DNA from 4 places in the Ochrobactrum sp. P6BSIII genome. Region 4 is predicted to be linked to each of the others. Evidence: predicted binding sites of a transcription regulator. Region 4 holds the regulator's gene; each other region holds the start of a gene.

Region 1 (5,039 bases), on a different contig from region 4:
ATTACACCTATCAGAGAGATCGCAATCATCGCACAGGCAAGCCCCGTTTCCAGCGGGCCATCCTGCACGATAATGGCGACCAGCCCTGATGCGATACTCGCCACAGTGCCAAGCACTCCGGGCTGTTGCAATGTACTCACGACGGGATTGCCGGGTTGAGCGACCTCTGGTCGCGTGTTGTACGCGGGTTCATAGGAGTGCGGGAACGAAATGCCCGCTGGATGCGCTGGGTCGACATCGTTGACAGGCTTTAGCGCAAGCGCCAGCGCGCGTGAACGCACCCGTTCAACGCGGGCCTGCCAGCCTTTGCCGAAGGTTGCGGCGGCAGCAAGTCCCCGGAGCCAGGCCGCGCGTTCATCGCATAGCCGGTCGATAATATCCTGCGGCGGGCGGGAGGAGAGTGCTGCAAAAGTCGCGGGTCCGAGAAATCCATCTTGCAATAGACCAAGTATTTGCTGCAACATTTTTATTGCGTGACTTGGGCCGGAATTGACCGCAAAGTCCAGCATGGCATAGTCAACGCCAGAGGGAAGACTGTCGCCGTCTATCTTGTCCCAATACTGTTTTCTATAAATGTCTGTAGCAGTATCTTTCGTAAGATTTTTGACGTCCTGGGCAGATTCGGAATGACCTGTCCATCCGGCAAGAGTACCGGTGGTAATACCCATATTGGTTGCGCCGCCAGGATCAGCCGGATTGTCGACGAAGCCACCTTCTTCCTGAAATATATACGGCATAATCGTCGCAAAATTTGATCGCATATCTATACCTTTTTCAATTTATATTTGAAAAATATATTAAATACGGTGTCGGTAATACTGAATGCTCTAACATATAGACATGTAAAAAATATCGGAGGAATCGATTGTGATCAAGCGGCAACCCTCTTGCTTAAGAGCCTGCAATGCGGCTTGATGCGGTTCCCTTAAATCATACTTTTACAGGCGGCAGACGTGACATCGGAAGTTTTCGGACATGCGCCAGACGGGCAGGCGGTTCATCGGCTGACCATCTCCAACGGGCCATTGACGGCCAAGATCATCACATGGGGCGCGGCGATTCAGGATATGCGCTTCGCGGGCCATGATGCGCCGCTGGTGATCGGCTATCAGAATTTTGACGATTATCCCGCCCATTCGCCGCATCTGGGTGCAATTGCGGGCCGCTCGGCCAACCGCATTCGCGATGCGCATTTTGTGCTGGATGGCAAGACCTATGAGGTGGAGGCGAACTATCTTGGACGTCATAATCTTCATGGCGGCAGCAAGGGGCTCGGCAATCGGGTCTGGAAGGTCACGGGCAGCGGCGCGGATTATGTGACGCTCGGCACGGTGGCCGAAGATGGTGAAATGGGCTTTCCGGGCAATCTGAAGGTCAGCTGCACCTACATGCTCAATGAGAACGGCGCCTTGATCGTGCGGCTGGAAGCTGTGACCGACAAGCCGACGGTCTGCAATCTTTTGCATCACAGCTATTTCAATCTCGATGATGGCGGTGAGGGCGATATTCTGGACCACCAGCTCAAGATTCTAGCCGACGCCTATATGCCGGTCGATGAGGCGCTGATTCCAGATGGGCGCGTTCTGCCGGTCAAGGACACGGTGTTCGACTTCCGCGATTATCGCCCGATCCGCCATGCCGACAACGGCAAGCAGGTTGAATATGACAGCAATTTCTGTCTGTCGGCGACACGTGTGCCGTTGCGTCTTTGCGCCTCAGTCAAGGGGGCGAAGTCCGGTGTGCGCATGGACGTGCTGACGACAGAGCCGGGCGTTCAGTTTTATGCGGGGAATACGATGGCCAATGATTGCATCGGCCTGACCGGCAAGCCCTATGGCAAACATGCGGGCTTCTGTCTGGAGCCGCAGATCTGGCCCGGCTCGCTCGAATATCCCTATTTCCCACAGGCCATTCTGCGCCCGGGTGAAATCTACGCTCAGGAGAGCCGTTTCGCCTTCACCCGGGATTAATGGTTGCTATCCGGTATAAGCGGCGCGCGCCGTCTCCATAGGGGTAAGCGCGCCGCGCGTTTCGACGACACGGGCTGCAACGGCATGGGCCTTCTGCGCGGCTTCAACCGGCGAAAGCCCTTCCATGCGCGCAACGAGATAGGCGCCATTGAAGCTGTCGCCAGCCCCCGTAGTATCCACGGCATTGGCGAAAACGGATGGAACCAGTGTCTGTTCGCCATTGGTTACGACCAATGCCGGTTCCGTACCGTCCTTGACGACAACTTCCTTCACACCAAGGCCTATCAGGCGTTCTGCACAGGCTTCGGCGTTTTTGTCACCGAAAAGCGCCTGCTCATCGGGGAAGGTGGGCAGCGCGATATCGGCGAGCCGCATTGCTTCGCTGATGATTTCCTGCGCCGCCTTGCGATCCGGCCAGAGCTGGTGACGGAAGTTCGGATCGAAAGCGATCCGCGATCCCGCAGCGCGGCATTGCTGCAGCACGTCGAACAATGTTTCGCGATGCTCCGGCAAGACGATCGCGATGGAAATGCCGGAAAAATAGATAATGTCGCGGCCCGAAAGGCTTTGCTCCAGCGCGGCCCGGTCGCTGGCAAGGCGACGTGCGGCGGCATCGCTGCGCCAATAGGTGAAGGAGCGTTCAGCACCGTTCAGCGTAATTGCATAAAGACCCGGATGCACACCGGCGATCACCGGGCTATGCGCAATGCCGATGCCGTTGGACGAGAAGAAAACGCGCTGTTTTTGCGAGAAATTGTCTTCGCCGAAAGCGCTCACATAATCGACCGGAAACGATCTGTCGGTCAGTGCGCGAACATACCAGGCGGTGTTCAGCGTATCGCCAGCAAAACCCATGCGCCACTGGTCGCCTTCGCCGCCCGAAAGCTCAATCATGCACTCGCCGATAGACGCGAAACCGCTCATCTTTTTCTCCTCAAATCGATTACAGACGCCTATACCAATTTTCTGTGATGTAAAATCGCTTTGTCAGTTGTCTTCCATCATTGTCATACAGGCTTTATCGACTTGCCACATTCGTTGTGTAACGATCCCGCGCCACGCCGCGGCGAGACACGGTTCCAGACCAAGGATTTGAAATGCGTTATGCGATCTACTTCACGCCGCCTTCCAGCGATGCGCTTCTGAAGGTTGCGGCCAACTGGCTGGGGCGCAATGCCTTTAGCGGTGAGCCGGTGAAGCTGCCGGCGATTCGCTCGCTTGGCACGGAAGAGATTGCATCGCTGACCGAAGAACCGCGTCGTTATGGTTTTCACGCCACGATGAAAGCGCCGTTTCGGCTGAATGACGATCTGACGGAAAGCGAACTTCTGTCGGCGCTGATGCATTTTGCATCGTCGGTGGAGCCCGTCATCATTCCGCGCCTGAAGCTTCGGGCCATCGGGCCGTTTTTCGCGCTGGTGCCGCATGAACCAGTCACGGCCTTGAACCAGCTCGCCAATGATGTGGTCGTCGCGCTGGATCGTTTTCGCGCACCGCTCAATGAAGCTGAAATTGCCAAACGCCGTCCTGAGCGCCTGAACGAAGCGCAGCGTCACAATCTGGAACGCTGGGGTTATCCTTACGTTTTTGAAGAGTTCCGCTTCCACATGACCCTGACTGGTCCGGTCGCGGAAGGTGATCGCGCACGGATCGAGCGTCGGCTGGAAGAATTTTTTGCACCGCTTCTGAACGATCCGGTCGAGGTTGCGAATCTCGCACTGTTCGTGGAACCTGAGAAGGGCGCGCCCTTCGAGATTCATTCGCTGCATCCGCTGACAGGTGGAGCCACGAAGACGCGGACCCAGCGGGCAGTGGGGAGGCCTTAAGCGATGACCAGTGAAACTATCCTGCGTAACGCGCGCATCGTCCTCGCAGACGATGTCGTCGAAGGCTCGATCAAGCTCGTCGACGGTCAGATTGCAGATATCGCCAGCGGGCCGTCATCAGTCGGCGAAGACATGGAAGGCGACTTCCTGACGCCGGGTCTGATCGAGCTGCACACCGACCATCTGGAGGGGCATTATGCCCCGCGCCCCAAAGTGCGCTGGAACCCGATTGCCGCCGTACAGGCGCATGATGCGCAGATCGCCGCTTCTGGTATCACCACCGTCTTCGATGCTTTGCGCATCGGTTTGGATGATGATGCGCAAACCGGCATCGACGATATGCTGAAGCTTTCCACGGCCATTGCAGAGGGGCGTGCGGCGGGCCGGCTGCGCGCTGACCATTTCCTGCATATGCGTTGCGAAGTGTCTGCGCCCGATTGTCTTCCGGCCTTTGAACGTTTCGGCAGCCACCCGTTGGTCAGGCTGGTTTCGCTAATGGACCATGCGCCGGGACAGCGGCAGTTCACCAATCTGGACGCCTACAAGGCGTACTTCCTGGGTAAGAACAAGCTGTCGGAAGAAGAGTTCCGGATTTATTGCGAGCGCCGCATTGGCCAGTCGCAGATCTATTCCGCCAAGACGCGCAAGGCGATTGCCGATCTGTGTCATGAGCGCGGCGTGATCCTTGCAAGCCATGACGACGCAACGCTCGATCACGTGGAAGAAGCGCGAGAACAGGGCATTCGTGTTGCCGAGTTCCCGACCACCCACACGGCGGCCAAAGCCTCGAAAGAATCCGGCATGTCGGTGCTGATGGGCGCGCCCAATGTGGTTCGTGGCGGCTCGCATTCGGGCAACGTTTCAGCGCGAGAACTGGTCGAAGCCGGGCATCTCGACATCATCTCGTCGGATTACATCCCGGCGAGCATGATGCAGTCGGCATTTTTTCTGGCCGATGTGCTGGCCCATGCTCCCAATGCGGTTTCACTTCCACAGGCTATTCGTCTGGTTTCGAAGAACCCAGCGCAGGCTGTGGGCTTTGATGATCGTGGCGAAATAGCCGAAGGCAAGCGCGCTGATCTGGTGCGCGTGCAGGTGGCAGAACACGTGCCGATTATCAAGACGGTTTGGCGCGAGGGGCGGCGGGTCATTTAATTCCGGCTCTGACGGCCTGCAAATGGCGTTGTTCTGCGCTTCCGGTGCTCATGTGCTTAAGCACACTGCGCTCCGGTTCTCGAACTCC
Region 2 (5,039 bases), on a different contig from region 4:
GATGGTCTCCGGTTTTATCGGCATTTTCCTGGGCGATACTCTGCTCTTCATTACGCTCAACAGGCTCGGACCGCGCCGCTCCGGCATTCTCTTTGCCATGAATGCGCCAATGACGGCACTGCTCGGCTGGCTGGTGCTGGGCGAAACCCTGTCGCTGACCGCCGTGCTCGGCATTGTCATCACGGTTTTCGGGGTGTCGCTGGCGATTTTCTTTGGCAAGCGCGCAACGCAGCTGCATCCATGGGAAACGATCAAGGGATCGCTATGGGCCGGTATCGGCCTTGGCTTGCTGTCCGCGCTTGGTCAGGCAATCGGCTCGATCATTGCGCGTCCGGTGATGGAAACGGGCATTGACCCGTTTGTCGGGTCCATGTTGCGCGTTGGCACTGCCGCGATATGTCTGTCTATTCTGATGCAGTTGCCCTTTGCTGCCGTGAAGCCGCGCAATCCGCTCAATTGGCGGGTTGGGGCGATGACGGCGCTGACCGGTTTTCTGTCGCTTGGCATCGGCATGACCTTGCTGCTTTTCGCCTTGTCGGGTGGCAAAGCGGGCATTGTCTCGACCATATCGGCCACAACGCCGGTTATCATCTTGCCGCTGCTCTGGCTCAGGACGGGCGAGCGCCCAGCCGCGGGCGCATGGCTTGGCGCGGCTTTTGCCGTCGTCGGCATGGCGCTCATCTTTATGCGTTGAGACGTCTTCCGCCTTTTAAGGCCGTTCGGCTTTGCTGCGCGCCATCCAGCGTTCACGGAAAGCGCGGCGACGCGAGCGCCAGCGTGGGCGCGGCAGCGGCTGACCGGATGTTTTGCTGCGCATCGCTGGTGGCGGCGACAGCAGGCGGATAATGAACAGAATGCAGACACCGATGGTGAACAGCCAGAACATTTCGTCGGTCAGATCGTTGATCATTGTCTCATTCCAGCGGTTCGTCCGGCACTCAAGAACCTGAATATACGGCGTCGCATCATAGCTTCAGAAAAGAAAGACAGAGCACCGACCCAACGGAATCGGATCGGTGCTCTTCAGTAAAACAGATAGCTTCTGGCGAAACTAAGTCCAAGTCACGATAGCGTGCTTATTTATAACGCTGGTTATTGTGTCACGACCTTCGGCTTCAGGCGCAGGATAAGCGGCACGACCACCAGTGCGACAGTGGGGAAAACCAGCCAGTTGATTGTTTCCCAGCCAGAAGCATGCAGCAGTGATCCTGCAAAGAACGATGCGCAGGCAACCGTGCCGAACATGATGAAATCATTGGCGCCCTGCGCCTTGCCCCGCTCGGCTGGCGTGTGGCAGTCGGTGACCATCGCCGTGGCGCCGATGAAGCCGAAATTCCAGCCGATGCCAAGCAGGATCAGCGCCATCCAGAAATGGCCGACATCGAAGCCGCCGAGTGCAACGGCAGCTGCCCCGGCGATCAGGACCAGACCGAGCGCGGTGATCTTTTCCTTGCCGTAGCGGGCGATCAGCTTGCCGGTGAAAAAGCTAGGTCCGAACATGGCGAGCACATGCCATTGAATGCCAAGCGCTGCGTGATCGACCGAATGACCGTGGCCGACCATGGCGATAGGTGCCGCCGTCATCACGAATGTCATCAGGGCATAGGAGCAGACGCCTGCCGCCACCGACAGGATGAAGCGCGGCATTTTTAGAATTTCGATCAGGGGTCTTCCGGTGTCATTGCTGGCATTGGCCGCTTTGACAGCCTTGGGCGCGCGCAGCAGGGACAGGACCGGCAATGCGATGAGGCCCAGCACCGCCTGGCTGAGGAAACTGCCAGCGAACATGGCGTCGGGTATCGTGTCGCGGGTCCAGATCACCAGCTGCGGTCCGACGATTGCGGCGATGAGCCCGCCAACCATCACATAGGAAATTGCCTTGGCCTTCATATCGCCGCTGGCGGTGTCTGCGGCGGCGAAGCGATAGCTCTGCACATAGGCGGCATAGAGACCTGCTGTCAGCGTGCCAAGGCAGAAGATCAGGAATGATGCGGAGAAGATGCCAGCGGCTGCGACAAGCCCCGCCGTCGCGCCGACAAGCGCGCCAATCATATAGGCATTGCGCCGTCCGAGCTGCCGCATCAGGAACGCGGCAGGCAAAGTGCCGAGTGCCAGTCCCAGATTGAACAGGCTGACAGGCAAGGTGACGAGGGCCGGATCGGACGACAATTTTTGCCCGACAAGGCCGCCGAGCGAGATGACGATAGGCGGACTGGACGCGCCGAGCGCCTGCGCCATCGTCAGGATAAGAATATTGCGGCGAACGGACGAATTGTCGGTCATTTTTTCCCTCACACAACCACGCAGGAAACTAGCGTCATAGTTGTCTGCCGAATAGAGGAAAAATATTCCAAATCACCGAAGTTCGGTTTTCCCGCGCTTTGTCAGTGGCAGTCTTCAAAGCTTCATTGGACAGTCAAGCACGTGTCACGAAGCGTGCTTACCTATGCCGCAGGCTTAAGCGGTTTCCGTGAGGGTAAAATCGACTTAACCGCTCTCGCTTTTTACTTTTTAGCACGCCTCATCCGAAAGCCGCTTCGCACTTTTCGGGACGTGCTCTAACTCGGAACGGGGACATTCCATGCATCGGTATTTCGGCACGTCAACCATTCTCGCCAGCCTTCTGGCTTTCACCATTGTTCCGGCGTCGGCGGAGGAAAAAGCATTTCCGGCCACGCTGAAGGCCCATGCAATCCTGCCAGCCAATACGGTCATTGCAGCACCGGACGATGCGGCAGAGCATTTGAAGACTTCCGGCAAGTTCACGACCGCGGACCGCAAGCGCGCGGAAGGCATCGGTACGATTGAAGGCAAGGATGGCGTGCGCAAGACCGGTCTTTCACTGCCATTCGACGGCCAGCCTGTGCAGGGCTTTTCGGGCATCAAGACCATGGAAGACGGCAGCTTCTGGACGCTGTCGGACAATGGTTTCGGCACGAAGTTCAATTCGCCCGACGCCATGCTGATGCTGCACAATGTCAAGTTCGACTGGGACAACGGCAAGGTCGAGCGCGTGAAGACCCTGTTCCTCACCGACCCGGACAAGAAAGCACCATTTCCAATTGTCATGGAAGGCGCGGAAAAGCGCTACCTGACTGGTGCCGATTTCGACGTGGAATCGATCCAGCCGGTGGCGGATGGCTTCTGGGTGGGCGAGGAATTCGGTCCGTTCCTGCTGAAGTTTGATACTGACGGCAAGCTGACCGACGTGTTTTCAACGCAGGTCGGTGAAACGCAGGTCGTCTCGCCGGATAATCCAAAGCTCGCTTTGCCTGCCAATCCGAGCCTCAAGCTTCCGGTTTACAATCTGAAGCGTTCGGGCGGCTTTGAAGGCCTTGCCATGTCGAAGGACGGTTCGAAGCTCTACGGTCTTCTCGAAGGTCCGCTTTTCGTCGATGGCGCACCGGAAAAGACCGAAAGCGGCAAGACTGGTCTGCGCATCATCGAGTTCAGCGTCGCCGACAAGAAGTGGACGGGCCGTTCGTGGCTCTATCCTCTTGCCGATGGTGGCGAAGCGATTGGCGACTTCAACATGCTGGACGCCAGCACGGGGCTTGTCATCGAGCGTGATAATGGTGCAGGCGTTGCCGAAAAGGCCTGTGCCGATCCGAAGAAGCCGCAGCCGGATTGCTTCGATGTGCCGTCCAAGGTCAAGCGCATCTACAAGATTTCTTTCGATGACAGCAATGTTGGCAAGGAAGTGCGCAAGATCGGCTATATCGATCTGCTGACGATTGCAGACCCGGACAATAAGCGCCGTCAGGGTGGCCATGACGCTATTTACGACATGCCGTTCGTGACGATCGAGAATGTCGACCGCGTGGACGATACCCATATCATCGTCGGCAACGACAATAATCTTCCGTTCTCGGCAGGCCGTTCGCTCGACAAGGTCGATGACAATGAGTTCGTGCTGCTGGAAGTCGGCGAATTCCTGAAAGCCGAATAAGTCGGTTGACCCGTGATTGAAGAAAAGCCGCGAGATAATCTCGCGGCTTTTTTATGGAGTACATCAACGGATGGTCAGATTTTAAGTGTCCGGTTGGCTTCGCGTCCAAAGCCACGCACTTCGATCCGGTCCGCATGGACTTCCACCACGGAATAGGCCGTTTCCGCAGGGGTATCGACCATGCCTTTGAAGTTGAGGAAGTGCTTGCCGTTCACCTCACCGTAATTGCCGGCATGGTTATGACCATTGAAATAGGCAACGAAATTGTCGAAGCCGGTGAGAAGCTCCACGACCCGTTCGGAGTCCCACATATTGTGCTCATTGGCCGGAAAGACCGGATAGTGTCCCATAACGATCACTTTCTCACCGGCGGCCTGTGCCTTTTTCATGGTGTCGCCCAGCCATGCAAATTGTTGGTCACTGAGTGAGCCGTTCCAGCTCTGGGCGTTGGGCGCATTTTTAGCCTTTAGAGCTTCCAGCCGCTGGGCTGCGATTTCGCGGCGCGGATCGTTTTTTGGCGGAGCGAAAAGGCTGACATCGTTGCCATCCAGAACGATGAAGCGATAGCCGCCGCCGGTGAAATCGTAATAAGCGTCCTGCATGCCGACGGTGCGGATAACGGAAGTCAGATATTCGGACGCAACATCAAAATCGTGGTTTCCAAGCAGAAAGAAATGGTCGTGATCAAGCTTGTCGTAAAGCGGCAGGACATGGTTGAAGCTCTCCCAGTGGCGATCAATAATATCGCCCAGCGTCACCACAAATTGCAGGTCTTCCTTGTTGAAGGCTTCGATAGCCTCTGAAAGCTTCCATAGGCTGTTGGAATAATAGCGGTTCATCTGCAAGTTTGGCACGACTGGCGCGTATTGTGGGTCAGCAACGACGCCGAAGCGAAACAGCGGGCCCGATTGGGCGCTTGCGCTGGTGATGGCAAAGCCAGCAAATGGTATAGCCAGCGTGCCGACGGCACTCGCCATCAGAACATTACGACGGGTTATCATGTCAGTCTCCTGCCAGAATTGGCTCGTGTCTTGGGGCCCGCGAAGGCTACCCCTGGGCGATGACAGGTGCGTGACTGTGGATGGTTCGA
Region 3 (5,039 bases), on a different contig from region 4:
GCCTTTAGTTATTTTTTCTAACTTCATGGTTGCCTAATATAACTTATCTGTCATTATGTTCAAGCAAACTTAATCCGGACATCGCCAGAACACGCGAAAAATGTCTGGTGCTGCGGCGGGGCGCAGCGGCGACAAACAATAATAATGGATACAGGGCCGCGCCCTGCCAATGGAGGAAATGTCATGCCGAAAATGATTTTCGTGAATTTAGCCGTGAAAGACGTCGCGCGCTCGACGAGCTTCTATGAAGCCATTGGCGCAAAGAAGAATCCGATGTTCTCGGACGAAACCGCATCCTGCATGGTTTTCTCCGATACGATCCACGCGATGATCCTGGATCATGACAAGTTCAGCCAGTTCACGCCGAAGAAAATCGCCGATGCCAGTGCGGTGAGCGAAGTGCTGATCTGCCTATCCGCCGACAGCAAGGCCGAGGTGGATGACACGGTTGAAAAGGCCGCGAAAGCTGGCGGTCGCGCTGATCCGGCGGCCAAGCAGGACTATGGTTTCATGTATGGGCGCAGCTTTGAAGATCTGGACGGTCATATCTGGGAGCTGATGTGGATGGACATGGAAGAAGCCGCCAAGGTTATGGGCTGAGCGCAAAAACTGGATAAACAGGGAGGAATTGACCATGTCAGGTCTCACCATTTGCCTGTGGTTCGACGGGCAGGCGGAAGAAGCCGCCAATCATTATGTCTCGATCTTTCGCGCCTGCGGGCGACCGGCTTCAATTGATGGTTTCATCCGCTTCAAGCATGGCAACCAGCAAAACGAAGAACAGGCTGTCACCGCGAATTTCACGCTTGATGGACAGAAAATCTGTGGCCTCAACGGAGGTCCGCATTTCAAGTTTACGCCAGCGGCATCGTTGATTGTTCGCTGCAAGGATCAGGCGGAAGTGGATGCTTTCTGGGAAAAGCTTCTGGAAGGCGGGACGCCGATGGAATGCAGCTGGCTGACCGATAAATATGGCTTCGCATGGCAGATCGTACCCGACATGTTGCTCGATACCATGGAAAATGGTGCGCCTGATGTCCGCCAGCGCGTGGCGGACGCCATGATGAAGATGGTCAAAATCGATGTTGCGACATTGGAAGCTGCGCGCGACGCGGCGTAACTTTTGACCGACTATCCGCGTATGGCCGCAACGGCATCATAGCCATAAAGCCAGTCCAGATCCTTCAGGAAAGTATCCGGGCGACGCAGGGCAAACAGCATGTTGCGGCCAAGCGCCATCGGTCCGGTGGCGTGATAGGCAAAGCGGTTAAGCTGACCGCGCTTGGCGACCGCTGCGAGCCTTTCCTTGCGAACGGTTTCGAAGCGGCGCAGCCCCGCCGACTGATCGGCGGCATCAAGCGCTTCGGCAAGGGCGGCCGCATCTTCAATCGCCATCGCAGCGCCTTGCGCGGCAAATGGCGTGACGGCATGGGACGCATCGCCCAGAAATATGGTGCGGTTCGGCCCCAGAAGCTGCGGTTCTGCCATTTCGAAAAGCGGCCAATAGGTCCAGTCGTCGGCGGTCGCCAATACATCACGAACCGGCTTGGCCCAGCTTCTATAGTTGGCTTGCAGTTTTGTGCGGTCGCCGGTTTTCGACCAGCTTTCGCCGGGATTTTCGCCCGCAGTAATGGCGACAAAATTGAAAAATGCCCCGGCTTTGACGGGATAGGCGATGAAGTGAATGGCGGGGCCGAGCCAGGCGGATACGGCCTTGCGTTCTGGAAGAGCGCTCAGGAACGAGGCGGGCAGGGCATTGGTCGCCAATGTTGCACGCCACGCAATATGGCCGCTGAACTGCGCCTTGTCGTAATCGGCAAGCGCACGCTGCGCAGACCAGACCCCGTCGCAGGCGATCAGATAGTCGGCTTCAACGGTATTCGTCCCGCTTCCGCTTTTGACGGTCGCCACGATGCCATTGTCGCGGGCGGTATGATCGAGGATTTCACTGCCGAGGTTGATCTGGATCGCTGGATTTCCCTCGCAGGCTTGCAAAAGCGCCGATTGCAGATCGGCGCGGTGACAAACCACATAAGAATGGCGCCAGCGCAGACGAGCCTTGTCGCCCAGTTCCATGGCGAGCAGGGGACGCGCCTTGCGTCCGTCAACAAGATAGAGTTTTTCAGGCGTTACAGTGTGAGGAGCAAGACTGTCGGCGACGCCGAGGTGCTCAAGGTGACGCATTGCGTTCGGGGCCAGTTGCAAGCCCGCGCCGACTTCAGAAAGAGCGGATGCTTTCTCGATGAGCTGGATTGTCCAGCCCCGTGCTGCAAGTTCCAGCGCCGCGCTCAATCCCGCGACACCGGCTCCTGCTATCAATATGCGGCCTTTGCCCATATCGGTCTTCTTGCCCAATGCTGTGATAAGATGGGCTTAAATAATCGCTGATCAGGCCGCTTTATCGGCTGGAGCGTCATAGGTGCAGCCTGCCGGAAGAGTTTCGTCGGCATGCAGCTTGGCATTGTAGCGATAAAGGGTCGAGCAATAGGGGCAGACCACTTCGCTTTCGTCGCCCATGTCGAGGAAGACATGCGGATGATCGAAAGGCGGGTTTGCGCCGACGCACATGAATTCCTTCACACCGATTTCAATGGCACTGTGACCGGCGTCGTTCTGGAAATGAGGAATGATGTGATCGGACATAATACGCTCCGGGCTGTCGTTCGCGGTATATAGCACGCTTCAGACCAGCGCGCTCAAAACTCTGCTTGCGTTTACCGCGAAACTCTTGTTTCCGGAAGCGTTTTCATCAATTCTAGGGATATTTAAGTGATTTGCTATCAAACTGTCATGCGACAGCCATAGGCTTTACGATGCGCCGGTTCTTTCCGGCAGATGCCGGATTAGGAAAAATGAACGAAAACAGTGCGTTGGCGAGCGAAACCCAGAGCGGGGCCCATGATATGACAGCTGAACCAGCCAGCACCTCCGAAATCGGTTCGGACATGCAAAACGCACCTGATGCTCACAAAGCTTTGAATGAGGACAAGATCGCGGAGCTGATGAGCAGCGCGGATCGCTTCGTCAATCGTGAGTTTTCCTGGCTCCAGTTCAACCGCCGCGTTCTGGATGAAGCCGCAAATATGCGCCAGCCTTTGCTGGAGCGTCTGCGTTTCCTGTCTATCTCGGCCACCAATCTCGATGAATTCTTCATGGTGCGCATTGCCGGTCTTGCCGCGCAGGTCCGCGCCGGTGTGGCGCTGCGCAGTGCCGATGGCCGCACGCCACAAGAACAGCTCGATTTCGTTCTGGATGAAGTGAGCCGATTGCAGGCCGAGCAGCAGGGACGTTTCCGCATCTTGCGTGACGAGCTGGTGCAGGAAAATATTGAAATCGTTCGCCCATCGGGTTTGTCGGAACCGGAGAAGGACTGGCTGGAAAGTCATTTTCTCGAAACGATTTTCCCGGTTTTGACGCCGCTTTCCATCGATCCGGCGCATCCGTTCCCGTTCATTCCGAATCTGGGCTTTTCGATTGCCTTGCAGCTGGCGCGCCGCGCGGACAATCACCCGATGACCGCGCTGTTGCGCATTCCGGTGGCTCTGAAGCGGTTCATCCAGCTGCCGACGGATCAGCAGAATGTCTATCGCTTCATCACCATCGAGGATGCGGTGAGCCTGTTTATCGGGCGACTGTTCCCCGGCTATGAGGTGCGCGGGGCAGGTACGTTCCGTATCATTCGCGACAGCGATATTGAAGTGGAAGAAGAAGCCGAAGACCTCGTGCGTCTCTTCGAAACGGCGCTGAAGCGCCGCCGCCGCGGTCAGGTTATCCGCATTGAATTTGATGGCGAAATGCCGGAAGCCTTGCGCGTCTTCGTGGCGACTGAACTTGGCGTGTCCGAGAATCGTGTCAGCGTGCATGAAGGGCTTCTGGCGCTTAACATGATCTCGGAGATCGTCTCTATTCCGCGTGATGACCTGAAATTCGTATCCTACAATCCGCGTTTCCCGGAGCGTATCCGCGAACATGGCGGCGATTGCTTCGCCGCGATTCGTGAAAAGGACATTGTGGTTCATCACCCTTATGAGTCGTTCGACGTTGTGGTGCAGTTTCTGCGTCAGGCGGCGGCGGACCCGGATGTGCTGGCCATCAAGCAGACGCTCTATCGCACCTCCAACGACAGCCCGATCGTTCGTGCACTGGTTGATGCGGCGGAAGCGGGCAAATCGGTGACTGCGCTGGTCGAGCTGAAGGCGCGTTTCGATGAAGAAGCCAATATTCGCTGGGCACGCGATCTCGAACGCGCTGGTGTGCAGGTGGTTTTCGGCTTCATCGAGTTGAAAACCCACGCGAAAATGTCACTCGTCGTGCGCCGCGAAGACCAGAAGCTGCGCTCCTATGTGCATCTGGGTACGGGCAATTATCACCCGATCACCGCGCGTATTTATACGGATCTTTCCTTCTTCACCTCGGATGCTGATATTGCCCGTGATGTGGCGCATATCTTCAATTTCATCACCGGTTATGCCCAACCGGCGGAAGAGATGAAGATCGCCATTTCGCCTTTCACCTTGCGGGCGCGCATTATCAAGCACATCGAGAATGAAGTGGCGCATGCCAAGGCAGGGCGACCGGCGGCGATCTGGATGAAGATGAATTCGCTGGTCGATCCACAGATTATTGATGCGCTCTACAAGGCAAGCCAGGCGGGCGTTCACATCGAGCTGGTGGTGCGCGGCATCTGCTGTCTGCGCCCGGGCGTGCCGGGCCTCTCCGACAATATTCGCGCCAAGTCGATTGTCGGGCGTTTTCTCGAGCATAGCCGCGTTTTCTGCTTTGGAAACGGGCATGATCTGCCGTCCGACAAGGCGATTGTCTATATCGGTTCTGCCGACATGATGCCGCGTAATCTCGACCGTCGCGTGGAGACGCTGGTGCCCATCACAAATGCCACAGTGCACCAGCAAATCCTGTCTCAGATCATGTTTGCCAACATAATTGATAACCAACAGAGCTATCAGCTACTTGCGGACGGCACCTCTCGCCGGATAGAAAAAGAAGAAGGAGAGGAAGCTTTCAACGCGCAGGAATATTTC
Region 4 (5,039 bases):
ATCAATCCGCGCCGCAGCGCTTGGTCTCGGCGCTTCCAAGACACAGATGGTCTTCCATCACGTCCTGCCGCTTGCCGCACCCGGCATTCTGACGGGCACCATCATCGGGCTTGCCCATGCGCTTGGTGAAACCGCTCCGCTTCTGCTGATCGGTATGGTGGCTTTCGTGGCGGATGTTCCGTCCACTCCGATGGAACCGGCGACCGCCTTGCCTGTCCAGATCTATATGTGGGCCAATGAAGCAGAACGCGCCTTTGTGGAACGCACGTCCGGCGCTATCATCGTCCTGCTTCTGTTCCTGGCCGTGATGAACATTGCAGCAATCATTCTGCGCCGCCGGTTCGAGCGCCGCTGGTAAACGGGAGTCGAAGCTATGAACTTGATGACAGAACGTACTCTCGAGAAAGCCGTAGGAGAAAAGATGAACGCCAACGCCAGTTCCGTAAAGATGCGCGGCGACAAGGTTTGCGTATTCTATGGTGAGAAGCAGGCCCTTTTCGACGTCAATCTGGATGTTCCGGAAAAGATGGTGACGGCGCTGATCGGTCCTTCCGGCTGCGGCAAGTCGACATTCCTTCGCTCGCTCAACCGCATGAACGACACGATTGAAGGTTGCCGCATCGGTGGCAAGATCACCCTCGACAATGAGGATATCTACGATCCGAAGATCGATGTGGTGGAACTGCGCGCCCGTGTCGGCATGGTGTTCCAGAAGCCGAACCCGTTCCCGAAGTCGATCTACGAGAACGTGGCTTACGGCCCGCGCATTCACGGTCTGGCCCGCTCCAAGACCGATCTTGAAGAAATCGTCGTGACGAGCCTTCAGAAGGCCAGCCTGTTCGAGGAAGTGAAGGATCGCCTTCACGATGCGGGAACGGGTCTTTCCGGTGGTCAGCAGCAGCGCCTGTGCATTGCACGTGCGATTGCGGTTAGCCCGGAAGTCATTCTGATGGACGAACCCTGCTCGGCGCTCGATCCGATTGCCACGGCAAAGGTGGAAGAGCTGATCGACGAACTGCGCCAGAACTACACGATCGTCATCGTCACCCACTCCATGCAGCAGGCGGCTCGCGTTTCGCAGCGCACCGCCATGTTCCATCTCGGCAATCTGGTCGAAGTGGGCGATACGGAAACGATGTTCACTGCGCCGACCGAAAAGCGCACGCAGGACTACATCACCGGACGCTTTGGCTAACGGACTGGGGCAGGGGACAAGTCTCCCTTGCTCGCGGACTGTGCCAGAACCAACAGAAGTGCGGCTTCCCCGCAATTTATATTACGAGGTCTACCATGCCGTCTCAGCATACCGTTCGTTCCTACGATGAGGAACTGAAGTTTCTCACCCACAAGATCGCCGAAATGGGCGGACATGCGGAACGTATGGTCGAACAGTCGGTCGCCGCTATTGTCAACGCGGACAACGCTCTCGCACAGCGCGTCATTTCCGACGACCTGATCCTCGACGCCAGCGAACGCGAAATCGACGACAAGGCCGTGATGATCATCGCCAAGCGTCAGCCAATGGCTGTCGATCTGCGCGAGATTATCGGTTCGATCCGTATCTCCGCAGATCTGGAGCGTGTTGGCGATCTGGGCAAGAACATTGCCAAGCGCGTTGCAGCCGTTTCGGAGTCCCGCCAGCCGGTCAAGCTCTATCGTGGCCTTGAAACTCTGGCCGAACTGGCGCTGACCCAGCTGAAAGACGTGCTCGACGCCTATGCGTCGCGCTCGGTGCAGCAGATCAATGTCGTGCGTGATCGCGACGACGAGATCGACGCCATGTACACCTCGCTGTTCCGTGAGCTGCTCACCTATATGATGGAAGATCCGCGCAATATTTCTGCCTGCACGCATCTTCTGTTCTGCGCCAAGAATATCGAGCGCATCGGCGACCATGCGACCAACATCGCGGAGACCGTCTATTACATCGTGACCGGCCTGCAGATGCCTGCCGAACGACCGAAGGAAGACCTGAGCCACGGCATCGTCGTGGATGAGGCACGCAAGCCCTGAGTAAGCGCTGCGTTTGGAGCACATCAGGACGGCTTTGCCGAAAGGTGCTCCAAATGCGGTGGAGAATGAGTGAATAGCGCGGCGACACGCGGTCGATGGGGGGACGTGTATCTTCCGCTCGCCGGATTTTAATAGGGAATATTGGATGTCACAGGTACCCAAAATCGCTGTGGTGGAAGACGAAGAAGCGCTGAGCGTTCTGCTGCGCTATAATCTTGAGGCTGAGGGCTATCAGGTGGATACGATGCTACGCGGCGACGAGGCTGAAATCGCGCTGCGCGAGAACGTACCGGATCTTCTCATCCTCGATTGGATGCTTCCTGGCGTATCCGGCATCGAACTGTGCCGCCGTCTGCGCCAGTGGCCGGAAACGGAACGTTTGCCGGTCATCATGCTGACCGCTCGCGGTGAGGAAAGCGAACGCGTTCGCGGCTTGAGCGTCGGTGCTGACGATTACGTGGTGAAGCCGTTCTCTACCCCTGAGCTTCTGGCTCGCGTCAAGGCCATGCTGCGTCGCGCCAATCCAAGCCTGCTGTCGCATGTGCTGAAGGTCGGTGACCTGGTGCTCGACCGCCAGCAGCATCGTGTTTACCGCAAGGAAAAGGAAGTTCGTCTTGGACCGACGGAGTTCCGCCTGCTGGAATATTTCATGATGTCGCCGGGTCGCGTGTTCTCACGCAGCCAGCTTCTCGATGGTGTCTGGGGACCGGACATTTATGTCGATGATCGCACCGTCGACGTCCATGTCGGACGCCTGCGCAAGGCTATCAACTTGGGTCGCGCGCTCGATCCGATCCGCACGGTACGCGGCGCCGGTTATTCTTTCGGCTGATTGAACTTCGATAAAAACTGCTCTTTGAGCCCGTCTTTCGTGACCGAAAGGCGGGCTCGATCACTTTTGGACGTGCCCGTTTTGCCAGTTGCTCAAGCCACCCGATTCGGCCAGATGAGGCGCTGAAAAGCCCTAAAATGGCCAATCTCACGGAATGTTACGCAGCTTGCATCAAAGTTGAAGGAACCGGCGCAGGACTTGCTAAAACAGTTACGCCGCAGATTTTCCCAGCCCGATGAAGCAAGATATATCAAAATTTTACAGCAGTTGCGAATTAAGGCAGCGATGTGGCCTGTATTGGGGAACTATGATTTCCATCAAATCAAAGGTTTATCTCTTTTCTCTAGGTTCATTAAGAAATTATTAATAGTTTTGAATGGTTTGTGTGGGTAATTACGCTCGTGATTCGGGTTTCATTTGCAGCCGTTTCGATGGTTTCAGCAATTTCGGAATTTGACCCATTGCCTTTTTTTGGCCTAAAAATTCCAAAACCTTGAAGAAGACGAGCGACGGCAGGTTGTTTGATTTTTGATCTTCGCTTGCTTTGACTTGCACCGCAGCTAGACCCGCACTGGTCATTATTGGCCTTCGGATCGACTGCTTCAGTTAAGGGTCCTGAATATGAGACTGAGCCGTTGACGCGCGCTGGTAATTGGAAGCTGCCTGTATTGGCAGGACTGCTCGTAGCGCCCTTCGTAGTGACGGGCTGCACGACGACCGGCACCACAGCCAAGACTGAGAAGACGGCGGCTGTAAGCCACGTCAAGTCGGTTAACGGCGTCAAGACCTATACCTACACGGCGAAGGACAAGGAGTGCCTCGAGCGCGCAATGTTCTTCGAATCGAACCGTTCCAGCCCTGATGGTCTGATGGCCGTTGGTACGGTCGTCATGAACCGCCTCGCATCGGGCCGTTATCCGGATACGATCTGTGGCGTTGTTGGCCAGAAGAACCAGTTCGCGCCCGGCGTGCTCAGCCGCAAGATGGAATCGGGCAAACTGCCCGACGTTCAGGCCGCAGCCGATGCTGTGCTGAAGGGCCAGCGCCATCCGAAGCTGAAGAACGCCATGTTCTTCCACACGGCTGGCCTGTCATTCCCGTATGACAACATGCATTACGTGCTGGTTGCCGGCGGTAATTCGTTCTACGAGAAGCGCAATCGCGACGGTTCGTTGCAGAACCCGGTGCCGCAGGAGCCATACAATCTGGCTCTCGCCTATTCGCCGCAGTCGCCATCCACGCCGCAAGATCCGTCTTATGACGTGACGCTGCCACAGGCCGGACCCGTGCCGGAAGCAGCGCCCACCGTACAGGTCGCGCTGGCGGATGCCGCAAAGATGGAAACCTCTATACGGGGCAGCGGCCTTGGCCCGCAGGCACGTGGCAATCGCCTCTCGCACCAGAATGGTGTAGCGCAGGCACAGCCGCAGATTCAGCAGGTCGCGTCCTACCAGCCGCAATTCGATACGTCTGCGCCTGCCAGCCAGCCGCAAACGCTCGGCTATGCCGCAGCAGACCAGAAGCAGGCCGATGCAATCGGCGCGCTGCTTCTGTCGCAGGATCGTCCAGAAACGCCTCTATAAGTTGATTTGAACAGCTTCGGTGCGGGCTAATCTTTCCGATTGGCCCGCATTTTCATTTGAGCCCCGCAATCTGCCGTAATTAGCGGGGGCGAACTACGACCGGACGATAGATCGGCTGATAGAGCATGATTGGCCGGTCGTAAAAATCGACGCGGTTTTCCCATGCGCGGCGATCCGCCCGGCGGTCGAGATCGAGCCGTTGCAGACAGTTGGCAAATGCGTCGGTCCGAGGCTTGAAACCATAGCCGAGACATGTCCGTTCATCGGCAGCGCGGCGCTCTTCCGGCGTCATGGTGACACAACCGGCCAGCAGGCCTGCAAGTCCCAATAATACAAGCGCTTTCTTGTTCATTCTCTTTGCTTTCCATATCGCTGACCGCAGCATCGAGTATAGACCATATCCTGAAAAGAACGTGGTTTAATTGCGCCATCTGATAAACTGGCGGCGAGTGTACAGAAGTGATTCTTTCATGGCGCCCCCTTTCTTGAGGGAGGCGCTTTCGCATCAAAGAGGTCCGCAGCCCATGGCTCACGATATGCAAAATCCCGTCATCGATCCGGTAAAGCTCGAACGTCTGGCTGAAGTAGCCGTTCGCGTCGGCCTGCAATTG

What was found. Region 4 encodes PhoB, which activates phosphate uptake and scavenging genes when phosphate is short. Its sites were predicted from a motif close to TGTCATNNANCTGTCAT; they were not measured.
Region 1: a site for PhoB is predicted at 2,976-2,992, ahead of FHW00_RS07150 (DUF1045 domain-containing protein). Genes of this name have one in related genera too.
Region 2: a site for PhoB is predicted at 2,393-2,409, ahead of FHW00_RS13465 (esterase-like activity of phytase family protein). Genes of this name have one in related genera too.
Region 3: a site for PhoB is predicted at 2,776-2,792, ahead of FHW00_RS06525 (RNA degradosome polyphosphate kinase). Genes of this name have one in related genera too.

The regions. Positions count from the first base shown of each region.
Region 1 is NZ_JACGXB010000004.1:148,777-153,815, forward strand. Features, by position in the region: gene FHW00_RS07135 (glycoside hydrolase family 108 protein) at 1-761, opposite strand, end outside; gene FHW00_RS07140 (aldose epimerase family protein) at 954-1,970, shown strand; gene FHW00_RS07145 (sugar kinase) at 1,977-2,894, opposite strand; gene FHW00_RS07150 (DUF1045 domain-containing protein) at 3,068-3,796, shown strand; gene FHW00_RS07155 (alpha-D-ribose 1-methylphosphonate 5-triphosphate diphosphatase) at 3,800-4,951, shown strand.
Region 2 is NZ_JACGXB010000008.1:170,863-175,901, reverse strand. Features, by position in the region: gene FHW00_RS13480 (DMT family transporter) at 1-694, shown strand, start outside; gene FHW00_RS13475 (hypothetical protein) at 710-910, opposite strand; gene FHW00_RS13470 (MFS transporter) at 1,093-2,283, opposite strand; gene FHW00_RS13465 (esterase-like activity of phytase family protein) at 2,582-3,949, shown strand; gene FHW00_RS13460 (metallophosphoesterase) at 4,024-4,926, opposite strand.
Region 3 is NZ_JACGXB010000004.1:22,310-27,348, forward strand. Features, by position in the region: gene FHW00_RS06500 (winged helix-turn-helix transcriptional regulator) at 1-27, opposite strand, end outside; gene FHW00_RS06505 (VOC family protein) at 184-600, shown strand; gene FHW00_RS06510 (VOC family protein) at 635-1,120, shown strand; gene FHW00_RS06515 (FAD-binding protein) at 1,132-2,337, opposite strand; gene FHW00_RS06520 (zinc-finger domain-containing protein) at 2,389-2,643, opposite strand; gene FHW00_RS06525 (RNA degradosome polyphosphate kinase) at 2,904-5,039, shown strand, end outside.
Region 4 is NZ_JACGXB010000001.1:279,748-284,786, reverse strand. Features, by position in the region: gene pstA (phosphate ABC transporter permease PstA) at 1-358, shown strand, start outside; gene pstB (phosphate ABC transporter ATP-binding protein PstB) at 422-1,195, shown strand; gene phoU (phosphate signaling complex protein PhoU) at 1,291-2,013, shown strand; gene phoB (phosphate regulon transcriptional regulator PhoB) at 2,159-2,845, shown strand; gene FHW00_RS01250 (hypothetical protein) at 3,239-3,424, opposite strand; gene FHW00_RS01245 (cell wall hydrolase) at 3,481-4,428, shown strand; gene FHW00_RS01240 (hypothetical protein) at 4,508-4,780, opposite strand; gene FHW00_RS01235 (aminopeptidase) at 4,953-5,039, shown strand, end outside.